DNA from 2 places in the Metabacillus sp. RB-C-LZQ-3-1 genome. Region 2 is predicted to be linked to the other one. Evidence: predicted binding sites of a transcription regulator. Region 2 holds the regulator's gene; the other holds the start of a gene.

Region 1 (4,438 bases), on a different contig from region 2:
TGAAGAAGTGATTCCTTTAAGTGAACTAGCTGGAACAGATATTGAAGAAAACCCGATTTATCAAGATACATTAGGTGAGTTAGAACTGCTTGAGGAAGCAGGAAATGAATTTTCCCCTGAGCGAGTGGAAAAAGGAGAGCTGACACCAGTCTTCTTTGGAAGTGCCCTTGCTAACTTTGGAGTGCAGACATTTTTTGATACATTCCTGCAATTCGCTGCACAACCACAGCCGCGAAAAACAGATCAGGGCTTAATTGAACCGGAAAATGACCAATTCTCAGGGTATATCTTTAAAATTCAAGCCAATATGAACCCGGCACACCGTGATCGAATTGCCTTTTTCCGTGTGTGCTCTGGTAAATTTGAGCGTGGTATGAGTGTGAACTTAAGTCGTACAAATAAAACGATTAAGCTAAATCAAACCCAAGCATTTATGGCAAAAGATCGTGACACAGTGGATGAAGCTTATCCTGGAGATATTATCGGGATTTATGACCCGAACATTTACCAGATTGGGGATACATTAATCGGCGGTAAAGATTCTTATCAATATGAAGAACTGCCGCAATTCCCGCCAGAATTATTCAAACGCGTTCAAGCGAAAAACGTTATGAAGGCGAAGCAATTCCGAAAAGGGATTGAGCAGCTAGTTCAAGAAGGAGCGATTCAATTATATCGCCAAGAATTAAATGACTCGATCATCCTTGGTGCAGTCGGTCAGCTTCAGTTTGAGGTGTTTGAATACCGAATGAGAGCAGAATACAATGTAGAACTTGAGTTTACTTCACTTGGAGAACGAATTCCAAGATGGATCAAGAGCGAGAAGTTTGATAAACGTTTCTTTGACTCAAGAAGCATGCTTGTCCGTGACCGTTATGGCGCCTATGCCGTTCTATTTGAAAATGAGTTTACATTACGGTACTTTTTAGAAAATCAAAAAGACATTGAGTTAGTTGATTTATTGGAAGAGAACGACTATCAAGGTGTGACATCACAGAAATAATGTTTAAGGGCTAATTGCATGAAAATTAGCCCTTTTCTTTTTGGTTTTCATGATATGATAATTTATATATGTTTTCGCATACTTTGTTGTAAATAAGGGCGGTAACGTGATAACAGGTTGTTCCATTGCGCTCCAGACACAAGATTCGCCGGGGAGGAAGCCAAACCTCCTCAGCTTCGCCTGCGGGGTCTTGGCCTTTCCTCTACCTCCCGCAGGAGTCAAGTGTCTTCCGCTCCATTCCACTAACGTTTTAAAAATCAATAGCAACAATCTTTACGAGAACAGCCTATATATAATACCGGAATCGAGGGGAACATGTGAACGTGATAAAAGCAACGGTTTCTGACCTGAACGATGTTTCAGAGCTATTTAACAAGTACCGAATTTTTTATGGTCAACCATCTGACCTTGAGGGAGCAAAGGCTTTTATTAAGGAAAGAATGGAATTAAACGAATCGACTATATTTCTTGTGAAAAGCAAGGAGGGACTGCCGGCCGGCTTTGTGCAGCTCTATCCAATTTTTACATCCGTAGGAATGAAACGAAAATTACTGCTTAATGATTTATTTGTTGCGGAAGAATTCCGGCGACTCGGTGTAGGTAAAGCATTGATGGAACAGTCGAAAAAGTATGCCCAGGAAACAAACGCGGCAGGGATTTTATTAGAAACAGGAAAAGACAATGTTCATGCCCAAGCTCTTTACGAAAGCATAGGCTATGAAAAAGAGAATGATGTGTATTTCTATCATTTATCACTATAATGGAAGAATAGGTGATTAAGATATGGTTTTAAAAGTGATACTAGCAATCATTATGCCTTTTCTTCTTGTCCTTCTTTTTACACGAGTGAGCTATAATCATTATGTTGGAACAGCCTTGGCAGCGGCTTTGCTCATCGCTTCCTATATTAAAGGCTATACGCATGGTCCGAGTATCTTTTTTATCGACATCGTCTCACTTGCTGTCGGTTTTTTCTATGCGAGAAAAATGAAGGCGGACTTGCTAAAGAAGAAATAGGTTTGAGGTTGAACAAAAAGAGAAATACTTAACTAAAAAAGGGCTATGGTGAGCTCTTTTTTTCGTGATTGCAAAATAATTCTTAAGTTTGCAAGAAAATCTTTGAATTTGCAAAAAAATCATAGAGTTTGCAAAAAAACGAGCAAAGTTGCAAAATTCTACTAAAATCAGCCTGCAACGACGATCACAACTTACATACCAATAAAATTAATGCGAACTAAAGTTCGTATTTTTAGTGATTTTCCATTATTTTGTGGTAAACTATTCATAATGATAATTACGGAATGGAGGCTTATGTGTGAGCGATCAATTTGAATTAGTCTCAAAATACAAACCGCAGGGTGATCAGCCTAAAGCAATTCAATCTCTTGTTGAAGGAATCAAGCAGGGCAAACGATTCCAAACATTGCTGGGTGCCACTGGTACAGGGAAAACCTTTACTGTTTCAAATGTAATCAAAGAAATAAATAGACCGACATTAGTCATTGCTCATAACAAAACATTAGCAGGACAGCTTTATAGTGAGTTTAAAGAGTTTTTCCCTAACAATGCTGTTGAGTATTTTGTGAGCTACTATGATTACTATCAGCCAGAAGCCTATGTGCCGCAAACAGATACATTTATAGAAAAAGACGCAAGCATTAACGATGAAATTGATAAGCTTCGTCACTCAGCCACATCATCGCTTTTTGAACGGAACGATGTCATTATTATTGCCAGTGTTTCGTGCATTTACGGCCTCGGTTCGCCAGAGGAATATAAAGAGTTAGTTGTTTCATTAAGAACGGGTATGGAAATCGAACGTAATCAATTACTAAGAAAATTAGTCGATGTTCAATATGAAAGAAATGATATTGATTTCCGAAGAGGAACATTCCGGGTTCGCGGTGATGTAGTGGAAATTTTCCCGGCCTCACGTGATGAACAGTGTATCCGAGTTGAATTTTTCGGTGATGAAATAGACCGGATTCGAGAAGTGAATGCCTTAACAGGTGAGATTTTAGGAGACCGTGAGCATGTCGCGATATTCCCGGCTTCCCACTTCGTCACTAGAGAAGAAAAGATGGAAAAAGCGATTAAAAACATCGAAGCAGAGCTTGAGGAGCGACTTGAAGAGATGCGCGAAAAAGGAAAGCTACTTGAAGCACAGCGCCTTGAGCAACGAACAAGATATGACCTGGAAATGATGAGAGAAATGGGCTTTTGCTCTGGGATCGAAAACTACTCCCGTCATTTAACATTACGACCTCCAGGGTCAACACCTTATACCCTGCTCGACTTCTTTCCGGATGATTCTTTAATTATTATTGATGAATCACATGTTACATTACCGCAAATCAGGGGTATGTTTAATGGAGACCAAGCGCGTAAGCAGGTGCTTGTTGACCATGGCTTCCGTTTGCCATCAGCAATAGACAACAGGCCATTACGATTTGAGGAATTTGAAAAGCATATCGAAAACATTGTTTTTGTATCAGCAACACCTGGTCCATATGAAATGGAACATTCACCTGAAATGATTGAACAAATTATTCGTCCGACAGGATTGCTCGATCCAACAATTGATGTTCGGCCAATCGAAGGTCAAATTGATGATTTAATCGGAGAGATTCAAACACGAGTTGAAAAAAATCAGCGTGTGCTGATCACAACTTTAACTAAGAAAATGTCAGAGGATTTAACAAATTATCTCAAGGAGATTGGCATTAAAGTCAATTACCTCCACTCAGAAATTAAAACATTGGAGCGGATTGAAATTATCCGCGAGCTCCGGCTTGGAAAATATGATGTGTTAGTTGGGATTAACCTTCTAAGAGAAGGGTTGGATATTCCAGAGGTTTCACTTGTGGCGATTTTAGACGCGGACAAAGAAGGGTTCTTACGTTCAGAGCGATCACTCATCCAAACAATCGGGCGTGCTGCTCGTAATGCAGAAGGCCATGTAATCATGTACGCAGATAAAATCACGAACTCAATGGAGATTGCAATCAATGAAACAAAGCGGCGCCGCGAAATTCAAGAGGAATTTAACAAAAAACATGGAATTACACCGCAAACGATTCAAAAGGAAATTCGCGATGTGATCCGTGCCACAATGGCAGCAGAAGATCAAGAAGAGTATGAAGCAACACCTGCAAGTAAACTAACGAAGTTAACGAAGAAAGAACGAGATAAAGTCATTACTGAAATGGAAAATGAAATGAAGGAAGCAGCAAAAGCATTGAACTTTGAGCGCGCTGCGGAGCTTCGTGATTTAATTTTAGAGCTGAAAGCGGAAGGGTGAAGCAATTATGGCAATGGAACATATTGTTGTGAAGGGAGCGCGAGCCCACAACTTAAAAAATATTGATGTGACCATACCGCGTGATAAGCTTGTTGTCGTAACAGGATTATCTGGTTCAGGAAAGTCATCATTGG
Region 2 (4,438 bases):
GTCAAGCAATCCAGTATTCATCACCAATTAATTCACATGTAACACCATACCCGAACTATATGCCTGGGTATGAGGATGATGTCATAATGGCAGCAGGAACTTTTATTCAAGGAGCTAGCATCGAGCTGTCTGCTGATGGACCGCTACGGGCACCTTACGTTGCATATGTTCAAGGCGGACTTACATACTCTCATGTGAAAATTGCAGTTTGTTCAGCTGTCGATTCTTTAATAGACAAAAATTTAATCTCGATTGTTAGTTAACTACAAAAATAGATGACGAAACTATGTTATGTAAGCTGACATTTAATTGACACATAATGTTACATAGGTTATAATGAAAACAGTTAACTAAAAGGAGCGAATAACATGAGTGATAATATTCGACGCTCAATGCCCCTATTTCCTATTGGAATTGTTATGCAGCTCACTGATTTATCTGCAAGGCAAATTCGTTATTATGAAGAAAATGAATTGATTTTTCCAGCTAGAACGGAGAGCAATCGAAGATTATTTTCATTTAACGATGTAGATAAATTATTGGAGATTCGTAATTTAATTGAACAGGGTGTCAACTTAGCGGGAATAAAGGAAATTTTCTCCCGTAAAAGCTCACATAAAGAAGAAAAACAAGAGCAACCTAAAACAGTTGAAAAACCTGATTTAAGTGATGCTGAATTACGAAAACTTCTTAAGTCTGAGCTTATGCAGGCGGGTCGTTTTAATCGACCTACATTGAGACATGGTGACATGTCAAGATTTTTCCATTAATATAGTAGCAATGAATAATTGAATATAACTTTTTGAAATTGGAGAGGAGATTTTCAGGGTGGCTAAATATTCAAGAGAAGATATTGTGAGCTTAGTAAAAGAGAATAATGTAAAATACATCCGTTTACAATTTACGGATATTCTTGGAACAATTAAAAACGTTGAAATTCCAGTAAGTCAGCTTGATAAAGCACTTGATAACAAAATGATGTTTGATGGTTCTTCAATTGAAGGTTTTGTCCGTATTGAAGAGTCTGATATGTATTTATATCCTGATTTAGATACATTTGTTATCTTCCCTTGGACTGCTGAAAAAGGAAAAGTAGCTCGTTTTATTTGTGATATCTATAATCCAGATGGAACTCCATTTGCAGGTGACCCACGTAATAATTTACGTCGTATCCTAAGTGAAATGGAAGAGCTTGGATTTACTGATTTTAACTTAGGGCCAGAGCCGGAATTCTTCTTATTTAAATTAGACGAAAAAGGCGAGCCAACACTTGAACTTAATGATAATGGCGGTTACTTTGACTTAGCACCAACGGATCTTGGTGAAAACTGCCGTCGTGATATCGTTCTAGAGCTTGAAGAAATGGGCTTCGAAATTGAAGCTTCTCACCACGAAGTGGCTCCAGGACAACATGAGATTGACTTTAAATATGCTTCTGCAATTAAAGCATGTGATGATATTCAAACATTTAAACTAGTTGTAAAGACAATTGCTCGTAAGCATGGTTTACATGCTACATTTATGCCAAAACCATTATTTGGTGTTAATGGTTCAGGTATGCACTGTAACTTATCTTTATTCAGTAAAGGGGAAAATGCATTCCTTGATCCAAATGGTGATCTGCAATTAAGTGATACTGCAAGACAATTTATCGCAGGAATTATTAAACATGCACCTGCATTTACTGCAGTGACAAACCCAACTGTAAACTCATACAAACGTCTTGTTCCTGGTTATGAAGCACCTTGTTATGTTGCTTGGTCTGCACAAAACAGAAGTCCACTAATTCGTATTCCAGCTTCGCGTGGTTTAAGTACTCGTGTTGAAGTACGTAGTGTTGACCCTGCTGCAAACCCTTATTTAGCAATGAGTGTTTTATTAGCTGCAGGTCTTGATGGGATTAAAAATAATCTTGATGCTCCAAAACCAATTGATCGTAACATTTATGTTATGTCTAAAGAAGAGCGTGTTGAAAATGGAATCGTTGATTTACCGGCAACATTAGCTCAAGCATTAGATTTATTAAAAGCTGACAGCACAATGAAGCATGCTTTAGGTGAACACTTATTTGAGCACTTTATTGAAGCAAAAGAAATCGAGTGGGATATGTTCCGTACACAGGTTCACCCATGGGAAAGAGAGCAATACATGTCAATGTATTAATAGTAAAAAGCCTCGACAAATTGTCGAGGCTTTTTTGCTGCTATAAAAAAAGCTTATCCTTCAATACTTAGTGTACAGTGCGATAAACGCCAATTACTTTTCCTAATATACTAACATTTCGTAAAATAATAGGTTCCATAGTTGAATTTTCAGGTTGCAGGCGAATATAATCTTTTTCCTTAAAAAATCTTTTACATGTTGCCTCATCATCATCTGTCATAGCAACAACAATATCACCGTTGTTTGCTGTTTGCTGCTGGCGAACGATTACTAAATCACCATCTAAAATTCCAGCCTCAATCATACTTTCACCCATAATTTCTAACATGAATACATGTTCATCATCTGAAACATAGCGATCTGGTAAAGGAAAATATTCTTCAACATTTTCGATTGCAGTAATAGGAAGACCTGCTGTTACCTTCCCGATTACTGGAACATTAATGACATTGTTCTTAGGGATATGGGATGTTTCTTCTTCTAAGATTTCGATTGCTCTAGGTTTTGTAGGGTCCCGTCTAATTAATCCTTTTGATTCTAATCTAGCTAAATGACCATGAACTGTGGAGCTTGATGCTAGTCCTACTGCTTCACCAATTTCACGAACGGAAGGTGGGTAACCTTTCTTTTGGACCTCATCTTTTATAAAACTTAAAATATCTTGTTGTCTTTTTGATAGTTTCGTCATCCTTTGTGACACCTCGGATCCTCTAATTTATGTTTATTATAGCATCTTTTACCTATATATACAAACATAAGTTCGAAAAAACACTTGACTAGAACAGTTGTTCGTACTATACTGAGTTTATAAATACGAACAAATATTCTTATGGGGTGTTATTATGAAAAGGGAATCATTATCTTACATACTAGCTTTTTTTGTCGTTCTACTAGCAATAACAGTAGGAATTACTTACACTAATAAAACAGATAGCTTAGAAAATTATCATCAAGTTGAAATTAAAGAAGGCGATAGTCTTTGGACAATTGCTGATCAATTCCAAGAGAATAAAAATATTTCAAAGCAAGAATTTGTCAAATGGGTTCAGGAAAAAAATAATCTTTATTCTACTACAATAAAACCTGGAGACATTGTTTTTGTCCCAGTACAAAAAGAAGAAATTTATCAATTTCATCAGATTGCTAGTGAATAAATAGTAAGATTTTTTGGTTAAGGTGATGTGATAGTTTATGAAGGCGGTTGTTTATTGTCGAGTAAGTACCGAGAAAGATACGCAGGACACGTCAATTGAGAGACAAAAGGAAGAGTTACTATCATTAGCTGCTTCTCATAATATGGACGTGATAAAAGTAATAGAAGATAGACATAGTGGTTATGATGTAGACCGTGATGGAATTATTGAAGCACTTGCATTATTAAAAGATAAGAAGGCATCGGTTCTTCTAGTTCAAGATGATACAAGATTAGGGAGAGGACACGCGAAAATTGCCCTTTTACACGAAATAAAAAAGTTAGAAGCTACAGTATTCACACTAAACGAAAAGGGTGAACCTGAACTATCAGAAACGGATTCAATGGTATTGAATATTTTAGCTGCAGTGGAAGAGTTTCAAAGAAAACTTATCAATTACAAGATTAAAAGAGGGATGAATCGGGCTATTGAGAATGGATTTAAGCCTCAGAATAATTTAAAAAACCAGGATCAAGGTGGAGGTCGTGAGAAGATCGAGGTACCAATTGAAGAAATACTTAAGTTAAGAGATAAAAAGCTAACATTTCATGAAATAGCTGCTACCCTTAGAGGTGTCGGCTTCGAAGTAAGCAAAGCAACAGTTCATAGGAGGTATAAGGAACACGTAGAAAAGCTTCAAATTAATTCAGATGATAGTAATGTTCAATGAGACATTGATGTTCATTCAGTTGTTATTTTCCTCTCAATTTAGTATGATGACATTTGTGGTATTAAACCAAAATATTAAATAATCTAAAACATGATTGTAGTTTCTTATCATTTTGTTGATTAGAATAGTTACTAGTTATGAGAGGAGTACTGATATGTTACCAAAGTCTAAAATAGATCGTATAAATGAATTATCAAAGAAATCAAAAGCAAAAGGCTTAACAGAGAAAGAGAAGACAGAACAACAAGCTTTGCGAAAAGAATATTTACAAGCTTTTCGTTCATCAATGAAAAGTACACTAAAGGGTGTTACAGTTGTTGATCCAAATGGAAATGATGTAACTCCTCAAAAAATTAAAAATGAGAGAAGAAAAGATCTTCATTAATAGCAGGGGGGAGAGATCTATTTCTCC

The links. The regulator LexA, encoded in region 2, represses DNA repair genes until DNA is damaged. The targets are predictions, from matches to a motif close to CGAACATATGTTCG.
Region 1: the regulator LexA is predicted to act here: its motif matches at 2,234-2,247, upstream of uvrB (excinuclease ABC subunit UvrB).

What each region holds. Positions count from the first base shown of each region.
Region 1 is NZ_JBZFLI010000007.1:208,880-213,317, forward strand. It holds gene AC4GZ8_RS13685 (peptide chain release factor 3) at 1-1,003, shown strand, start outside; gene AC4GZ8_RS13690 (GNAT family N-acetyltransferase) at 1,321-1,764, shown strand; gene AC4GZ8_RS13695 (DUF2198 family protein) at 1,787-2,020, shown strand; gene uvrB (excinuclease ABC subunit UvrB) at 2,319-4,304, shown strand; gene uvrA (excinuclease ABC subunit UvrA) at 4,312-4,438, shown strand, end outside.
Region 2 is NZ_JBZFLI010000002.1:125,196-129,633, forward strand. It holds gene AC4GZ8_RS03965 (methionine gamma-lyase family protein) at 1-263, shown strand, start outside; gene AC4GZ8_RS03970 (MerR family transcriptional regulator) at 369-770, shown strand; gene glnA (type I glutamate--ammonia ligase) at 829-2,163, shown strand; gene lexA (transcriptional repressor LexA) at 2,231-2,851, opposite strand; gene yneA (cell division suppressor protein YneA) at 3,006-3,317, shown strand; gene AC4GZ8_RS03990 (YneB family resolvase-like protein) at 3,355-4,026, shown strand; gene AC4GZ8_RS03995 (DUF896 domain-containing protein) at 4,181-4,411, shown strand.